Regions from separate parts of the Candidatus Pelagibacter sp. PS_40 genome, predicted to be linked through region 2. Evidence: riboswitches for the same ligand, from Rfam matches in the RefSeq annotation. Region 2 holds a riboswitch; the other holds the start of a gene.
The links. Region 2 has a riboswitch for glycine ahead of AC5SLW_RS00550 (malate synthase G). Riboswitches for the same ligand answer to the same signal wherever they lie in the genome.

Region 1 (7,139 bases), 150 kb from region 2:
TATTCTTCACAATTACAATTTTTTAAAACTTCTAACCTTTCTTTAGCCATATCTATTCGGTTTGTAACTACATAAAGCTCACCAAGGTACTCATTTATTCCATTATGATTGGGCTCAACTTGTAGACCTAGTAGGTAAAATTTCTCACCTTTTTCATAATCTCCGAGTTTTCTAGTTGTGAAACCTAAATAATTTAAAGTATCTGCCTGCAGCGGTTTTATCTCATTAGATTTTAAAAGTAGTTTCTGTGCTTTAGCATATCTTTCTTGTGCTTTGTCAATTTTTCCTTTTTTTTCATATTTTTTAGCAGCATTAATTAAATTTTTTGCTTTTGTGTAGTCTGAAGCTTTAGCAGTAGTATTACTATCACCAGCTGAAAATGAATTATTAGTAAGAGCTATAATTATTAGTAAAGTATAAATAAGTTTTTTCATATTTTAATTAAATTTATCCATTTTATTTAAAGGTTTTAGTTCTAAGCCATTATCAACTAAATTATCTCTGATAGATTTTGCAGTTGCCAATGAGCTTTCATTATCACCATGTATACAAACCGAGTCAATCTCACAAGGTATCTGTTTACCACTGAGACAATTTATTGCCTGATTTTTAACCATGCTCAACACATGTTTCTTTGCTAATTCAGGGTCAGTGATTAAAGCATTTGGTTTACTTCTAGAAATTAAGTTTCCATTATCTTCATAATTTCTGTCTGCAAAAATTTCACAAGCTATTCTCAAATTATTTTTCTTAGCAGCAACTTCCATTTGCGAACCGGTTGGTACAAGATAAATGATATCTTTATTAATCTCTTTTATTGCCACTGCAAGAGTTGTAGCTAATTCCAAGTCTTCACAAGCCATATTATTAAGAGCTCCATGAGGTTTAATATGAGTAACATTTTCATTATATTTTCGAGCAATTTTTTGTAATATTTCATATTGTTCAAAAATTAGTTTTTTTATTTCTAATGAACTTAAATTCATTCTTTTTCTTCCAAAGTTTTCAGGGTCATTAAAAGAAGGATGGGCACCCAAACTAACACCATTTTTTTTTGAAATTTGAATAACCATATCCATTGTTTGTTCATCTCCTGCATGGTAACCACATGCAATGTTGGCAGAATTTACAATATTGAGTAATTCTGGATCATTCTCGATAGAATGAAACTTAGATTTTTCTCCTAAATCACAATTGATATTAATTTCCATACTCTTTGCTCTCTAGTATAACATGGCATGGTTAAAAATATATCAAATCTTGGTGATGCGGCAGTATATTGTGATTTTGGCTCAGAGGTTAATGAAAAAATAAATGCAAATGTCATAGATTATTTTCACCATACATCAAAATTAATAAAAGATAAAAAAATTGAAGGAATAATTAATTTAACACCCTCTTATAATAAATTAATCATTAATTTTGATTTATCTATAACCAACTATAAAAAAATCAAAAATTTTATAGAAGGTTTAACTATTAGTAGAGATATTAAAGATAATAATCAAAAAATTAGAATACCAGTTTGTTGTGATGATGAGTATGGACTAGATTTTTTGAGGCTAACTAAAAAATTGAATATAGATAAAGATAAAATATTAGAACTATATTTTGGTAAAGAATATTTTTGCTACATGACAGGATTTATTGCTGGTATGCCTTTTCTAGGAGATATTAATAAAGGTATCAGATGCGATAGATTGGAAACACCAAGAGTAAAAGTTCCAAAAGGTTCTGTGGCCATAACCGAACAATTTACAAATATTTACACTTTTGAAAGCCCTGGTGGCTGGAATATTATTGGAAACACGCCAAAAAAGGTTTTTGATAAATCAAATTTATTAGATCCAACCTTAATTAAACCAGGTAACAAAGTGATCTTTTATCAAATTTCTAAGGAGGAGTATCTAGACTGGAATGAGTAATTCATATTTTGAAATTATAAGATCAGGAGTTAACACAACCATTCAGGATAGAGGAAGAAATCACATGTATTATGTGGGTATTACTGTAAGTGGGGCAATTGATCAAAGAAATTATAAACTAAGCAATAAGTTAGTTGGTAATAATTTAGATGAAGCTGTTATTGAATTTGCTTATCAGGGTCCACTTCTAAAATTAAAAAATGGGAAAATTAATCTTAGTGTTACTGGGGATGTGCTTTTCAAGATAATTAGAAAAAATTCAAACATTGAAAATGGTGTTTGTTATAAAAACTATATTTTAGAAGACGAAGATCAAATTGATTTAATATCAACAAAAAATACTGCTTATGGATATTTATCAATTAGTGGGGGTTTAGAATTGAACAAAACATGGAATAGTTATTCTATAAATACCAAGGCAAATGTTGGTCCAAATAATGGAAAAAAATATTCTATAAAAGATAAAATTTTTATAAAAAATTCAGATTTTAAAAAAATTGAAGAAACAGAAATTAATTATAAAGAAGTTCCAGATAATATAATTAGAGTTATTAAGGGTACTAATTTTGATTATTTTTCAACAGAGGCTCAAAATAATTTTTTTAACAAAGAATTTTCAGTTACTAAATTAGCAGATAGAATGGGTATTAGACTAAGTGGTCCCAAGTTAGAAAACATTGTTAGCTCTAATATAAAATCTGAAGGTCTTGTAAAAGGAGTAATACAAGTACCTGCTGATGGAAACCCTATTGTTATGTTGTCTGATCACGGAACTATAGGTGGATATCCCAAAATAGGTGTTGTTATTTCAGCAGACTTAGATCGAGTAGGTCAATTAACACCAGGCACTATTATAAATTTTAAGGAAGTAAGTCTTGAAGAAGCTCAGAATATATTTAAAGCATACACAGAAGATACAAATAAATATTTAAATGAATGTAATTAATAAAATTCCAGGTCCTATATTAGTTTTTATGGGAGCTTGCTGCTTAAGCTTTGGAGGCTTAATTGTTAAATCATTTGAAGGATCAACATTATGGCAAATATTATTTTGGAGATCTTTATTTTTTTCGCTTACAGTCTTACTTTTTTTAATAATTACTTATAAAAAAAAATTATTTAAAGCGTTTTACGATTCAGGTTTACCAGGACTTATTGGTGGAGTTATTTTATCATTTGGTTTTTGTGGGTACGTCTTTGCGATGTATAATACAACTGTTGCCAATACTAATTTTATTATTTCGACGCAAATACTCTTTTTAGCAATATTTGGTTATTTATTTTTAAAAGAAACAATTTCATCTATTACTTTAGCTTCAATTATTTTAGCAATTACGGGTGTCCTATTAATGGTAGGTAATTCTTTATCACCAGGAGAGATGTCTGGAAACTTAGCGGCTTTTAGCATGCCAATTACATTTGCAGTCTTAATTATAATTGTTAGAAAATTTCCTACAGTTGACATGGTGCCAGCTCAATTTATAGCTGGTGTGAGTTCATGCTTTATTGGATTTTTATTATCTGAGAAGCTTATGATTTCTTCACATGATATATTTTTAGGTTTTACAGCAGGTTTTTTCCAAGTAGGATTTGGTTTTATATTTATAACTATGGGTGCACGTAGTACACCATCTGCAATGGTTGGTATAATCATGTTATCCGAATCTGTGTTGGGGCCAATGTGGGCCTTTTTATTTGCAGCTGAACGACCTTCTTTATTTACTTTAATCGGAGGAGGAGTAATTCTTTTTGCAGTATTATTGCAATTTTACTCACTACTTTTTTCAAATAAAAAAGAAAAAATTATTAATTGACTCTGTTACATATCTGGTAGATTATTCTTATATACGGGAGAGACTACAAACAATCGTAGCGCCGAAGGAGCAACCACCCAGGAATCTCTCAGGCAAAAGGACCGTAACATATTAACTCTGGAAAGAGATTAAGTTCTCGCCGACGGAATAAAACTCTCAGGCAAACATACAGATGGGTACAGTGAGTTAATATGGAAATTTTAAAAACCGCACTTTACAATTTACATCAAAAGCATGGAGCTAAGTTTGTTCCATTTGCTGGGTATCAAATGCCAATTCAATATTCTAAAGGAATTATTGAGGAACACAAAAGTACAAGAGAAAATGCAGGTATTTTTGATGTGTCCCATATGGGTCAGTTATTCATCAAAGGAGATGATAAGTTGGCAAAAGATCTTGAAAAAATTTTTCCAGCTGAATTGAGTAAGGCTAAATTAAATCAATCCAAATATAGTTTTTTAATGAATGATGAAGCAGGAATTTATGATGATTTAATTATCACAAAAGTTGAAGGTGGTTTTAACATTGTATTAAATGCTGCTTGTAAGAATACAGATTTTAAACTTTTAACTAAATTGTTAGAAGATAAGTATGAAATGATTTTAAGTGAAGAGCTATCGCTTATAGCAATTCAAGGCCCTAAAGCAGTCCAAATACTAAAAAAGATAATCAATGGAGTATCAGATCTAAAATTTATGAATGGTGATACGTTTAATTATCTTAAAGAGGATATTTATATCACAAGATCAGGCTATACCGGTGAAGATGGATTTGAGATATCGATCAAAAATGAGAACGCAGAAGCGTTTGTGCAAAAACTCATAGATGAAGGGGCTAATTTAATTGGATTAGGTGCCAGAGATACCTTGAGACTAGAGGCGGGACTTTGTTTGTATGGTCATGACATGGATATTAATAAAAGCCCAGTAGAAGCAAATTTAAAATGGGCGATATCAAAAAATAGAATTCTTGAGGGTGGGTTTATTGGATGTGAAAAAATTAAATCTCAAATCGAGAAAGGAGTAAGCAAAATCCGCGTAGGTATTAAGCCAGAAGGAAGAATTATAGCCCGTGAAAAAACTTCAATATTTAGTGAGGATGATAAAAATATTGGGGAAATTACAAGTGGAACTTTTGGACCCAGCGTTCAGGCCCCAGTTGCAATGGGTTATGTAGAAAATTCATTTTCTAAAATTGATACTAAGGTTTTTTTAGAAGTGAGAGGAAAAAAATATCCGGCAATTATAAGTAATTTGCCATTTTATAAAAAAAGTTATGTGAAAGGAGCTAGTAAATGAGTGAAGTAAAATATTCTAAAGAACACGAGTGGATAAAGTTAGATGGAGACACTGCTGTTGTAGGAATTACACAACATGCAACCGAAATGCTAGGAGATATAGTTTTCGTAGAGTTACCAGAAATAGGATCTTCTGTAGTTAAAGATGGCAATGCTGGAGTTGTAGAATCTACAAAGGCTGCAAGTGATATTTATACTCCTGTATCTGGAGAAATTATCGAAAATAACCAAGCCATTGTTGACGATCCTGCAAAAGTTAATTCTGATCCAGAAAATGAAGCATGGTTTTTTAAATTAAAAATTACTGATAAGTCTGAAATGGACTCATTAATGAATAAAGAAGAATACGAAAAATTTTCAAAAGAAAGTGGTAGTTAAATGTTAAAAAATGCTCAAAAAGATTTTATACAAAGACATATAGGTCCATCTGTTGATGAACAAAACGTTATGCTTAAAGAGTTAGGCTATCAAAATCTTGATGATTTAATAAAAGATACTGTACCAGAAAAAATTCTTCTTAAAGATGATTTAGATATTGGCGATCCAAATTCTGAATATAAAGCACTTAGAAAATTAAAAGATATTTCTAAAAAAAATAAGATTTATTCTAGTTTTATAGGAATGGGTTATTATGGAACTTATACTCCCTATGTAATACTTAGAAACATTTTAGAAAATCCAGGATGGTATACTTCTTATACCCCTTATCAGCCAGAAGTAGCACAAGGCAGATTGGAAATGTTATTAAATTTTCAACAAATGATAATTGACTTTACTGGAATGGATATCGCTAATGCCTCTCTTTTAGATGAAGGAACAGCTGCAGCGGAAGCTATGGGATTGAGTTATAGAATATCCAAGTCTGAATCTAAAAAAGTTTTTGTTTCAAAAAATTGTCATCCTCAAACAATTGATGTGATTAAAACAAGAGCTGAACCTTTAGGCCTAGAAATAATAGTTGGTGACGAAGATAAAGATATTAAAGAAGATATTATATGCGGTATCATTCAATATCCAGGAACCCTTGGAGATATTAAAGACCCAAGTGAGGCTATTAGTAAAATACATAAATTTAATGGAAAAGCAGTTTTAGCATGTGATTTGTTAGCACTCGCTAAACTAAAAACACCTGCTGAGTTAGGTGCCGATATTGCTGTCGGTAGCTCACAACGTTTCGGAATTCCAATGGGTTATGGTGGTCCCCATGCAGCATTTTTTGCTACAAAAGATGAATATAAAAGATCAATGCCAGGCAGAATAGTAGGTGTATCAGTAGATAGACATGGGAAAAAAGCATATAGACTTGCCCTTCAAACAAGAGAACAACATATAAGAAGAGACAAAGCTACAAGTAATATTTGTACTGCACAGGCATTATTGGCAATAGTTTCTGCAGCTTATGCGGTCTATCATGGTCCACAAGGAATTAAAAAAATTGCAGAAAGTGTCTCTCAATTAACTAAAAATTTTGCAGATAAACTAAAGCAATCTGGTTATGAACTTTATTCAAATGAATTTTTTGATACGGTAACAATAAAAACTCTAGATAAAACAGAGAAGATATACAAAAATGCTTTAGATCAAGGAGTGAACATCAGAAAAGTGAATTCTGAAATGTTAGCAGTATCTTTTGATGAGAGAAAAAATCTTTATAGAGCAAATCAGTTACTAAAAATCTTTAATTGTTCAGAAACAATTAAAGAGTCTATGAATGAAAGTTTATCTAATATTCCAAAAAACCTATTAAGAACTTCAACTTATTTAGATCATCCAGTTTTTAATAGTTATCATTCGGAAACAGAAATGCTTAGATATTTAAAAAAATTAGAAGACTCTGACATTGCTTTAAATAAATCTATGATTGCCTTAGGCTCGTGCACTATGAAACTTAATGCAGTTGCAGAAATGATACCAGTTACCTGGAAAGAATTTTCACAGCCACATCCTTTTTCTCCTGTAGAGCAAATGGATGGTTATAGAGAATTATTTACAGATTTGAAAAACTGGTTGAGATCAATTACTGGATTTTCTGGAGTTTCATTGCAACCAAATGCTGGTGCTCAAGGAGAGTTTGCTGGTCTAATGGTAATACGTAAATTTCAT
Region 2 (7,139 bases):
ATTAGGCTTAAAAGATGGAGAAAGTATTGATCACCCCTGGATTAATAAAGCACTTGAAAGGGCACAACAAAAAGTTGAGGCTAGAAATTTTGATATAAGAAAAAATTTATTAAAATTTGATGACGTGTTAAATGATCAAAGACATGTAATATTCTCTCAAAGGAATGGCGTGATGAATAGTGAAAAAGTTTTTGATTATTCAGATGAATTCTTATCTGAAATTATTAGTCATCTAATCAGCTTAAAAACACAGAAACTATCAACAACTAAAAATAATGAATTTAATAATCAGTTAAAAACTTTACTAGGAAAAAGTGTTGATGATAATGAATTTAAAAATGTTACTGAATTAAAAGATGAAGAGTTCAAAAATAAAATTAATTCTAAATTTTTAGAAGCAAGAAATGAAAGAATTAAAATGTTGGATGAAGAAAAAGCAAAAGAAGTTGAAAAAAGAATTTTTCTTCAGTGTATAGATTTAAACTGGAAGTCACATATTCAATATCTTGAACAACTAAGACAAGTTATTGGCCTAAGATCTTATGGTCAAAGAGATCCATTAGTTGAGTATAAAAAAGAAGCCTTTTTTCTTTTCGAAAACTTATTGAATAAATTGAAAATGGATTTTGTTACAATTTTAATAAATTTAAAAATAGTTCAAGAACCTAGTGAAAGTATTTCAAGACCATTAAAAAAAGAAACATCTAACGATCCAAAATGTTTACTAATAAAAAGAAAAAATGAAAAAATTTCAAGAAATGAGAAATGTGAAGCTACAGGTAAAAAGTTTAAAAACTGTTGTGGGGCCTTATAAAGAAAATATAAAATAGCCCAATAAAACTATTACTCCAAATAAAACTGCTAAATTTAACTTTGATTTAAAGAAGTTTTTAATAAATAAATTAACCTTATTTTCTTTCATGCTGAGTGTACTTAGATCGTCTATTTGATTTACGAAACCTTTAGATCTTCCAATAGTTAAAAATTTATTTTTTCTATGATTAAAAATTTCTTCTCCACTCATGTTAAGAAATTCATTCAAATTTTTTTCAATCGATTTTCTTACGTTATCTAATATTAGGTCTCTATCTCTGTGGGCACCACCAATTGGCTCTGAAATAATTTCATCAATTACTTTTAGTTCTAAAAGGTCTTTTGAAGACAATTTCATAGCTTTTGCTGCTTCTAAAGTTCTTTTGGGGTCTCTCCATAAAATGGTGGCACAGCCCTCTGGAGATATTACTGAGTAAATTGCATTTTCTAACATGATTACCTTGTTAGATGAAGCAAGTGCTATTGCCCCTCCTGATCCACCTTCTCCAATAACAATTGCAAGAGTTGGGACGTTTAAAGACATGCAACACTCAATTGATTTTGCAATTGCCTCTGCTTGACCTCTTTCTTCCGCCCCTACACCAGGGTAAGCTCCGGGTGTGTCTATAAAAGAAATTATCGGAATGTTAAATTTATTTGCTAATTTCATTAATCTAATTGTTTTTCTGTAACCCTCAGGTCTCATCATTCCAAAATTTCTTTCAATTCTACTTTCAAGGCTGTCCCCTTTTTCTTGACCAATAACTAAGACAGATTTTTCATCAAATTTTGCAAATCCTGCTAATACAGATTTGTCTTCTCCATAATATCTATCACCTGACAATGGGATAAAATCTTCAAATAAATTATCAATAAAAAATTTTGCTTTAGGTCTATCTTCATGTCTTGCAACTAGAGTAGTTTGCCAGGGATCTAAGTTAGAGTAAATCTCTTGTAGCTTATTATCTATCTCTTTTTGAGACTCAGATATTTTTTTGGTATCTACTTCCGAAAGACCATCTTGATTATAAGGGTCTTTAAGTTTGTCTATTTCTATCTCTAAATTTTTAATATCTGTTTCAAAATTTAAATAATTTTTCATATGATTGTTTAATTATTAATTAATTAAGAAAAAAGGCAATAAAATGTTTTAAATAATTTATATTTGACATAATTCTATTAAAAGGTACTCTTAATTGATATCGGGAGAGACTATTAAATAATAGCGCCGAAGGAGCAACCACCCCGGAAACTCTCAGGCAAATGGACCGATAACAAACATAACACTCTGGAAAGAGATTTATCTCGCCGATGGAGCAAAACTCTCAGGCAAAAATACAGATGGGGTAAAATGGGTGCTATGAAAGAACAATATACAAAAATACACAATCTATCAGTTTCTAATAAATTGCTTAACTTCGTTAATGAAGAGTTGCTTAAAGATACAAATATTTCTTCTGAAAAATTCTGGGAAGGCTTCGACCAAGTAGTTCATGAGCTAGCCCCAAAAAATAAAGAGCTATTAAAAATAAGAGAAGATTTACAAAAAAAAATAGACGATTGGCATATTGCTAATAAAGGTAATGAAATCAATCTAGAGGAGTATAAAAAATTTTTAAAAGAAATTGATTATTTAAAAGAAGTGGGCCCTGATTTTAAGATCAAAACAAATAATGTTGATGAAGAAATAACTAGTATCGCTGGACCTCAATTAGTAGTTCCAATCATGAACGAAAGGTATGCACTGAATGCCGCTAATGCTAGATGGATGAGTTTATATGACAGTTTGTATGGTACAGATGTAATCGAGCAATCTGAGGATAGTGCCACTCAAAGATACGATCCTTTAAGAGGAGAAATGGTTATAAAATATGGAAGAGACTTTTTAGAAAAATATTTTCCTCTAGAAAATTTTGAATGGCATAATATTACAGGCTTTAAAATTGATAATGGCTCTTTAACAATATTAAAAGATAGTAATAAATCATCTTTAAAAAATAAAGATAAATATATTGGTCATAGAGGAGAGGCCAATGATCCATCAGCAATAATTTTAAAAAATAATAATCTTCATATAGAAATAATTATAGACCCAAATGCTTTTAGTGCTCAACAAGATCCTGCTAAAATTAGTGATATTATTGTTGAAGCTGCAGTTTCAACTATTTGTGATAATGAAGATAGTGTCGCTGCAGTAGATGCTGATGACAAAGTTATTTGTTATCGTAATTGGCTTGGACTTATGAAAGGTGATTTGAAATCAACTTTTGAAAAAAATGGAAAGACTTATGAGCGTAAATTAAATCCCGACAGAAGTTATATTTCTAAAGATGGAAAAGGATTAAAGCTACATGGAAGAAGTTTATTATTGGTAAGGAATGTTGGACACCTTATGACTAACTCAGCAATCACTTTAAAAGATGGTTCTGAAATACCAGAAGGTATTATGGATGCCTTTATAACTTCAGCAGCTTGCCTTCATGATATTAAAAAAAAAGGTAATTCTAGAACTGGTTCTATTTATATTGTTAAACCAAAAATGCATGGTCCTGATGAAACCTCATTTACTGATTTAATTTTTACTAAAGTTGAAGAAGTTTTAGGATTGGAAAAATACACTTGTAAAATTGGAATTATGGATGAAGAGAGAAGAACCTCATCTAATTTAAAAGAGTGTATTAGAACACTTCAAAATAGAGTATTTTTTATTAATACTGGTTTTTTAGATCGTACTGGTGATGAAATGCATACTTCAATGGAAGCTGGTCCTATGATTAAAAAAGGAGATATGAAATCTTCTAAATGGATTGGGGCATATGAAAATAACAATGTAGACATAGGTCTTCAATGTGGTCTTTCTGGTAAGGCTCAAATTGGCAAAGGAATGTGGGCTATGCCGGACAAAATGAAAGAGATGATGGAACAAAAAACTGGGCATCTAAATGCTGGAGCAAATTGTGCTTGGGTTCCCTCACCTACAGCGGCAGCTCTTCATGCTCTTCATTATCATGAAATAAATATTTTTGAGAAACAGAAAGAAATTCAAAAAAGAGAATCTGCAAAACTGGATGATTTGTTAACAATTCCTGTAGCAGACAGACCAAACTGGTCAATGGAAGAAATTAACTCTGAAATTTCCAATTCTGCACAAACTCTTTTAGGGTATGTCGTCAGATGGATAGATCATGGAGTTGGCTGTTCAAAGGTACCTGATATTAATAATGTTGGTTTGATGGAGGATAGAGCCACTTTAAGAATTTCTTCTCAACATATAGCTAATTGGATACATCACGATATTTGTACAAAATCACAAGTTATGGAAGTAATGAAAAAAATGGCAAAAATTGTTGATGATCAAAATAAAAATGATGGTGCCTATACTCGCTCCGGAAGAGGAAGCTACGAAATGATGTCTGAAAATTTTGAGCAATCAATTGCTTTTAAGACAGCTTGTGATTTAATCTTTAAAGGTAAAGAGCAACCTTCGGGTTACACAGAACCGTTATTACATCTAAATCGATTAATAAAGAAATCTAGTCAGAATTAGTTTTAATTCCAGTTCTGTTTTTAAAAGCTGAATATAAAGTTCCATCATCGAGACTTTCTATTTCACCACCAACAGGAAGTCCTTGAGCAAGTTTTGTAACCTTAGTAGAAGTTTTTTTTAAACTATCCTCTATGTAATAAGCAGTAGTTTGACCTTCTACTGTTGCACTTGTTGCTAGTATAACTTCTTCAATATTTTCTCTTGAAACTCTTTCTACTAATGAATTAATCAAAAGATCCTCTTTTCTCTGGCCGGCAGAAGAAATAGTGCCACCAAGAATATGAAAGTAGCCTTTATAGATATTTGAATTTTCAATTGACCATTGATCTGCAATGTCTTCAACTACACATATTTTATTATATTTTTCTTTTGAATTTTCACAATTGTTACAGCCTAATGAATTAGATTTTAAAGTACCACAAGATTGACACCTAATAACATTTTTATAAACTTGTGCCAACGTGTTTGCCATTGGCTTTACAAGTTCATCCCTATTATTAATAAGTTTTAATACAATTCTTTTTGCAGATTTAGGACCTAAGCCAGGAAGTTTAGAAATTAATTTAATTAACTCTTCTATCTCATTAATATTTTGCATATTCTTAAAGTGGCCATTTAAAACCAGGAATACCTAATCCACTTGTAGACTTAGAAATTTCTTCAGATGTCTTAGATTTTAATTCTGATTTTGCATTATTATGGGCAGCCACTATCAAATCTTCGATTATAATTTTATTTTCCTTTAATATTTCGTCTGAAAGGTCAATTTTGATCATTTCATTTTCACCATTTAAAGTAACCTTTACAGAATTTGAACCAGACGTTCCTTCTACCTGAATGTTCTTTATTTTTTCTTGGCTCTCTTTCATTTTAGCCTCTAATTCTTTTGCTTTATCTAAAATTTTTGTAAAATCAGTCATTCTTTAATCTTCTTTTCTAGGTTTAACATCAATAAGTTCTGCGTCAGGGAAATTTTTTAAAATATCTTTATAAATTGAGGAGTTCTTTACACTTTCTATCAGTTCTTTTTTTTCATTAATTTCTTCTTCTTTTTTTGATGGCTGTCCTTTAGTTTTGCTTAGACTTATAATCCATCTTTCATTGGTCCATTCAAAAAGTTTTGTTGAAAGATCTTTAATAAAATCTTTATCTAAATCTTCATTAAATGAAATTTCAATTCTTTTGTTCTCAAAACTTACAAGGTTAACATTTTTTTCTAATTCATATTTTAATTTAATCTCTTTTTTAGAAGAGCATGCTTTTAATAGATCATCAAATGAATTTATAAGACTGGTATTTATTTCAATGTTATTATTTTCTTTTTCTTTGATATCTTTTTCCTGAACAATATTTTTCATTTGCCCTATTGTTTCAGATTTATCTTTTATTCCAAAGATATCTTCGTTTGTTTTTTTTGGGGAAAAGGATGTTTGGTTTTCACTTTCAGATAATAGTTTGCTATCGTCTTTATGTTTGTCACTTTCCTGTTTAATGCTTTTTAAATGAATTAATCTAATTAAGAACATTTCTATTGATAAATGTTGATTAGAAACAATATCAAGCTCCTCAAGTGTTTTAATAGTAAATTGCCAAAATAATATTAGGGTCTCATTGTTAACTTTTTCTGAAAGATCTTTAATTTTATTAAACTCTTCATCATTCAATAAAAAATTATTACCATCCAAATTGAGTGAATCAATATTTTTAAAATAATATAAGAGCTCTAAAAAATCATTAATAAAAATTTTTGGTTCAACACCCTGGTTATATATTTCTCTGTAAGTGTTGAGAACTTCAGTTTCTTTACCTTCAAATATCAATTCAAATAAATCAATTAATTGAGACTTATCAAAATAACCAAATATTTTTTGTGCTGCTGCAAGATCTAATTCTTTGTCTTTATCCAAGGTAAGTAAAGCCCTATCAAGTAACGATAGCGCATCCCTAACTGAACCCTCAGAAATTTTAACAATTAATTTAAGAGCATCATCTGATGCGTTACCATTTTCTTTTTCTTTAATTTTCTTAATAAAATCAAACAACTCTAAAGATTTAATTCTAGATAAATCAAACCTTTGACAACGTGAAACTACTGTAATTGGAATTTTTTTTATTTCTGTTGTTGCAAAGATAAATTTTAAATATTCTGGTGGCTCCTCTAAGGTTTTTAACAATGCATTGAATGCTTGTTTGCTAAGCATGTGAACTTCATCAATTATAAATATTTTATATTTAGCAGTAGTTGGGCCATATCTAGAAAATTCAATAAGGTCTCTTACATCGTCCACCCCTGTTTTACTTGCTGCATCCATTTCCAATACATCAATATGATTTGAGTTAGAAATGGCATTACAATTTTCACAAAGTTCCTCTTTACACAAATTATCTATTCCATTTGAACAATTTAGAGATTTTGCAACAATCCTTGCTGTTGTCGTTTTTCCTATTCCTCTAATTCCAGTAAAAAGATAGGCATTAGGCACTTTATTAGCCTTAATAGAGTTAGAAATTGTTTCCGCAACAACATCTTGCCCTATAAGATCATTAAATGTCTGAGGTCTGTACTTTAAAGCTAAAACTTTTGTATTTTTATTCATTTTATATAAAGGAGACTAGAACCTGAATAACTGTCTCTACGACTGCTTCCGTTAAGATCTGGTCGGGTTCAAGCAGTATTCACCTCTAGCCTCCAAAACTATTATAACAGTAATGTTTTCTATTCTACAAGAAAAGTTTCTAAGTTATTTTTCTCTAAACTTATCAGCCTCAAAAACACCTA

Region 1: linked by a shared signal. The riboswitch ahead of gcvT (glycine cleavage system aminomethyltransferase GcvT) and the one ahead of AC5SLW_RS00550 (malate synthase G) in region 2 are both predicted to bind glycine.

The regions. Positions count from the first base shown of each region.
Region 1 is NZ_CM182064.1:251,616-258,754, forward strand. It holds gene AC5SLW_RS01350 (hypothetical protein) at 1-434, opposite strand, end outside; gene AC5SLW_RS01355 (5-oxoprolinase subunit PxpA) at 438-1,211, opposite strand; gene AC5SLW_RS01360 (5-oxoprolinase subunit B family protein) at 1,239-1,925, shown strand; gene AC5SLW_RS01365 (5-oxoprolinase subunit C family protein) at 1,918-2,871, shown strand; gene AC5SLW_RS01370 (DMT family transporter) at 2,858-3,739, shown strand; glycine riboswitch at 3,764-3,853, shown strand; gene gcvT (glycine cleavage system aminomethyltransferase GcvT) at 3,931-5,037, shown strand; gene gcvH (glycine cleavage system protein GcvH) at 5,034-5,414, shown strand; gene gcvP (aminomethyl-transferring glycine dehydrogenase) at 5,415-7,139, shown strand, end outside.
Region 2 is NZ_CM182064.1:97,368-104,506, reverse strand. It holds gene secA (preprotein translocase subunit SecA) at 1-814, shown strand, start outside; gene AC5SLW_RS00555 (acetyl-CoA carboxylase carboxyltransferase subunit alpha) at 809-1,915, opposite strand; glycine riboswitch at 2,007-2,094, shown strand; gene AC5SLW_RS00550 (malate synthase G) at 2,165-4,360, shown strand; gene recR (recombination mediator RecR) at 4,347-4,958, opposite strand; gene AC5SLW_RS00540 (YbaB/EbfC family nucleoid-associated protein) at 4,963-5,280, opposite strand; gene dnaX (DNA polymerase III subunit gamma/tau) at 5,284-6,957, opposite strand; gene AC5SLW_RS00530 (prephenate dehydratase domain-containing protein) at 7,102-7,139, opposite strand, start outside.